DNA from 2 places in the Hyphomonas neptunium ATCC 15444 genome. Region 2 is predicted to be linked to the other one. Evidence: predicted binding sites of a transcription regulator. Region 2 holds the regulator's gene; the other holds the start of a gene.

Region 1 (2,460 bases), 1.4 Mb from region 2:
GAATGGACCTGCGATCAGCTGTCCAAGTTCTATGACCCGCAAATCGGTAAGCGGGCCTGTACGGGGCGGCAATGATGGCATGGTGTTCCTCCCGGATGCGGCCCTGCGTTCCAATCAGGAAATCTGCGGGGCGGCAAGCTACAGGAAGGGTTAGCGGTAGATCAGCTGGACGCAGCTTTGCGCACAGGCTCCCCGGCACCGTCATTGGCGGGTGGCTGCACGACCGCATTTTGCGGTATGCGCTGCCCGAAGCGGCGCCGTATCGGGAGGCTAGTAACGATGGGGGCGGCTTCTCCTTCAGGCACATCCCGGAAGAGAACCTTGTTACGTCCGAGACGTTTGACCTCATAGAGCGCGCCATCAGCGCAATCGATCGCGGCGTTGAGCGGCGTCTCAGGGCTCATCATACAGAGGCCGAAGCTGGCGGTAACGGAAACTTCCTTATCGCCCACAAATATAGTTGCCGCTTCAATGCGCCGGCGCAGACGCTCACAGACAATCATCGCATGTTCCTTGCTCACGCAGCTGAGCAGGACGACAAATTCTTCGCCACCCCAGCGACCGAGGCGATCAAATGGTCCGCGCAGCTCGGAGTGGGCAATGGCGGCGATTTCCTTGAGGACGAGGTCTCCACCGGAATGGCCGTAAAGGTCATTTACTTCCTTGAAGTGGTCGAGATCGATTAGAACAATAGCGGCGCTCTGCTTGGTGCGGCGCATGCGGGAGCGCTCTTCTTCGGCGGCATGGATGAAGAAACGCCGGTTCAGGAGGCCGGTGAGGGCATCGGTCCACGCCATCTCTTCAAGCCGGCGCTGATATGCGCGCATATGGAAATCATGAAGAGAAGCGATGATCGCAGTCGGCAGTGCGACGCAGCCCGAGACGAACAGGTTCAGCCGGACATACGAGCTGATATCGGTCGGCAAACCCATTTTGTAGAACAACAGCGAAACAGTGAACGACAAAGAAAGAGCCGTGCAGGCAACGAGCATGAAGAAATTCACGGCGCTCCAGATGTCACGGCGAGAAATTGTCATTGAAAGCGGCTCCGGCAGGCTGATGTCTGCAAACCTATCGCAATAGTTTTGACTTCGACCTTTCGCGCGACCTTCAGTTGACAGGCTGCGATCAAGCCAAAATTAACCAGCACGATTTTCCGGGCCACGCTTGGGGGAGAGCCCGCCGCCCCCGTTCCCCAGCAACGGGCGCCTGTTCAGGCTGTCTGCCGAACGCCCCGCCGATTGAGCCAGGACGGGGGGCGTGGGCCATGCGATCCCCAAACTACAATAATTTCAGAATGTTGGCTTTTCCGAACATACCGGCGCTCTAATTCCGGCGCCGGTATAAAAACCTTCATCTAGTCCCTGTTGACGGCGCGGTTGGGACACCCTATTTCCGGCACATCGTTAGCAGTCGGCTCGGGCGAGTGCTAACAGACGCGCGCCCCAGGCTGCGCCGGCGGGATCTCCGTCAATCTCATTCACCCGAGGAAGCTTTGATCGAAGAGGCAGTAAAGATGAAACTTCGCCCCCTCCACGACCGCGTTGTCGTGCGCCGTGTGAAAGAAGAAGAGAAAACCAAAGGCGGGATCATTATCCCCGATAACGCCAAGGAAAAGCCGCAGGAAGGCATCATTGTCGCCGTCGGCAATGGCGCAATCGGTGACGACAATGAGCGCGTGCCGCTCGACGTCAAAAAAGGCGACCGCGTCCTGTTCGGCAAATGGTCCGGCACCGAAGTGAAGATCGACGGTGAAGACCTGCTGATCATGAAGGAAAGCGACATCATGGGCATTCTGGACAAGTAAGTCCGGCCCCGTCCCGCTCCCTGAAACCAAGATATAAACACAAGAGGTAACTCACATGGCTGCAAAACACGTTGTTTTCGGCGCCGAAGCCCGCGAGCGGATGCTCCGCGGCGTCGACACCCTCGCGAATGCTGTGAAGGTCACACTCGGCCCTAAAGGCCGTAACGTGGTCATCGAAAAATCGTTCGGCGCTCCGCGCTCCACGAAAGATGGCGTCACCGTCGCGAAAGAAATCGAACTGGAAGACAAGTTCGAAAATATGGGCGCCCAGATGCTGCGCGAAGTCGCATCGAAGGCCAATGACACCGCCGGTGACGGCACCACCACTGCCACCGTGCTCGCTCAGGCCATCGTTCGCGAAGGCATGAAGCGCGTTGCCGCCGGCATGAACCCGATGGACCTTAAGCGCGGCATCTCGAAGGCCGTTGCTGAAGTCGTTTCCGACCTCGCTCATCACTCCAAGAAAGTGAAGACGAACGAAGAGATCGCCCAGGTCGGCACCATCTCGGCCAACGGCGAAACCGAAATCGGCCAGATGATCGCTGAAGCCATGGCGAAAGTCGGCAACGAAGGCGTCATCACGGTTGAAGAAGCCAAAGCGCTGGAAACCGAACTCGATGTCGTCGAAGGCATGCAGTTCGACCGCGGCTATA
Region 2 (2,460 bases):
CATGGCCATTCTCTGCCTCGCCACGGACGCTGAAGATCTCGAGGCCCGCCTCGCCCGCATCATCGTCGGCTACACAAGCGAGAAGGAAGCCGTCACCGCCGCAGACATCAAGGCCACCGGCGCAATGATGGCCCTGCTGCGCGATGCCATGCTGCCAAACCTTGTACAGACGCTGGAAAACAATCCCTGCCTGGTGCATGGCGGCCCCTTCGCCAACATCGCCCATGGCTGCAACTCGGTCATGGCCACAAGCGCGGCCCTGAAGATGGCAGACTATGTCGTCACCGAAGCAGGTTTTGGCGCAGACCTTGGCGCCGAGAAATTCCTCAACATCAAATGCCGCCAGGCCGGCCTTGCGCCCGACGCCGTCGTTCTGGTCGCAACCATCCGGGCCCTGAAGATGCATGGCGGCCTCGGCAAGAATGATCTGGGCAAGGTCAGCTATGAGGCGCTGGAAAGCGGCCTTGAAAATCTCGGGCGCCATATCGGGAACCTGCGCAGCTTCGGCCTGCCGGTCATCGTCGCCATCAACCGCTTCACCACCGACACCGAAGGTGAAGTCCACGCCCTTCAGGCCTATTGCGAAAAGCTCGGCGTGCCCGTCTCCCTCTGCACCCATTGGGCAGAAGGGGGCAAAGGCACCGAAGACCTCGCCCGCGGCGTCACCGCGCTCATCGAAAAGGGAGAGGCAGACTTCAAACCCCTTTATCCCGATGACATGCCGCTGCTGGAAAAGATCGAGACGGTCGCCAAGTCGATCTACCGGGCCGGAAGGGTGGAAACCACCCGCGCCGTCCGCAACCAGCTCGCCGCCTGGGAGAAGGCGGGCTTCGGCCACCTGCCCGTCTGCATGGCCAAGACCCAGTACAGCTTCTCCACCGATCCGGCCCTGCTGGGCGCGCCCGAAGGCCATGTCGTGCGCCTGCGCGAAGTACGCCTCGCGGCCGGGGCCGGCTTCGTGGTCGCCATCTGCGGCGACATCATGACGATGCCCGGCCTCCCCCGCCGCCCCGCCGCCGAGCACATCCACCTCAACCGCCAGGGCCAGATCGAGGGGTTGAACTAGCCCATGCCTATTGTGCCGGGGATGTACCGCCCTTAATCCAGTAACATGGCGGACAATTCAGAAATCCTGAGCCTGATGCAGCGCCTCGACCAGCGCTCCCGGAACATCTTCCGGGAAATCGTCGAGGGCTATCTGGCCACCGGAGAGCCGGTCGGCTCGCGCACGCTGTCAAAGGCGGGCATTGCCCTCTCCCCGGCCTCCATCCGCAATGTGATGGCCGACCTGACAGAGCTTGGCCTGCTGGACGCGCCGCACATCTCGGCCGGCCGCGCCCCCACCCATAAGGGCCTGCGCCTCTTCGTCGACGGCTTTCTGGAATACGGCGACCCCTCGCGGGAAGACAAGCGACAGATCGACGACCGCCTCGCCGCGGCCGGCACCGAGATCGAAGCGGTCCTGGGCGAGGCGTCCGACATCCTCTCCGGCCTCGCCGGCGGGGCCGGCCTCGTCGCCTCCCCGGCGCGTGACGCCGCCGTGCGCCATGTCGAATTTGTGCCCCTGGCAGGGGGCGACGCCCTCTGCGTTCTCGTCACCGAAGACGGCGACGTTGAAAACCGCATCCTGAAGGTGCCCGACGGCCTGCCCGCCACCTCCCTGATTGAAGCGGGCAACTACCTCTCCACCCGCCTCAAGGGCCGGACGCTGGCCGAGGCCTCCGCCGAAGTGCGCGCCGAGTTGCAGGAGCGCCGCGCCATGCTGGATGCGGCCACCACGGCCCTTGTTGAGGCCGGCCTTGCCGATTGGGGCGGCGACGCGCCCGGCCGGGGCCGCAGCCTGATCGTGCGCGGACGCGCCAATCTGCTGGAAGACGCCAAGGCCGCCCAGGATCTCGACCGGGTGCGGCAATTGTTCAATGAGCTGGAACGCCAGCAAAGCCTGCTTGAAATTCTCGACACAACGCGCGAAGCGGGCGGCGTGCGCTTGTTCATCGGGTCGGAAAACAGGCTTTTTCCGCTCTCTGGTTCAAGTGTGATTGTGGCACCCTATATGGGCGGCACGAAACAAGTGATCGGGGCGCTGGGCGTGATCGGGCCAACCCGGCTCAACTACGCCAGGGTCATTCCGATGGTCGATTATACCGCCAAGGTCGTGGGGGACATCCTCTCACACCGGCGCGGAAAGGATGGGAAGTGATGAGCGACGAAAACAAACCGGGTGAGGCCGCTGAACTCGACGCCGGCGTAGCCCCTGAGGCCCAGCCCGAGACGGAACTGACCGTTGAGGAGCTGATTATCAGGCTGGAAGCGGAAAAAGCCGACATGAACGGCCAGATCCTGCGCCTGCTGGCTGACCTCGACAATACCCGCAAGCGCGCCGACCGTCAGGTCAGCGAGGCCCGCATCTATGCCATCGAAAAGTTCGCCGCAGACCTGCTCAGCGTCTCCGACAACCTC

The links. The regulator HrcA, encoded in region 2, represses chaperone genes, less so after heat shock. The targets are predictions, from matches to a motif close to GTTAGCANTCNNCNNNGNNGANTGCTAAC.
Region 1: groES (co-chaperone GroES) is a predicted target of HrcA. The motif match lies at 1,406-1,434, and genes of this name have one in related genera.

What each region holds. Positions count from the first base shown of each region.
Region 1 covers NC_008358.1:2,029,209-2,031,668, forward strand. Annotated here, with positions in the region: gene HNE_RS09695 (CaiB/BaiF CoA transferase family protein) at 1-81, opposite strand, end outside; gene HNE_RS18010 (GGDEF domain-containing protein) at 162-1,037, opposite strand; gene groES (co-chaperone GroES) at 1,517-1,807, shown strand; gene groL (chaperonin GroEL) at 1,863-2,460, shown strand, end outside.
Region 2 covers NC_008358.1:3,469,866-3,472,325, forward strand. Annotated here, with positions in the region: gene HNE_RS16400 (formate--tetrahydrofolate ligase) at 1-1,066, shown strand, start outside; gene hrcA (heat-inducible transcriptional repressor HrcA) at 1,112-2,200, shown strand; gene HNE_RS16410 (nucleotide exchange factor GrpE) at 2,200-2,460, shown strand, end outside.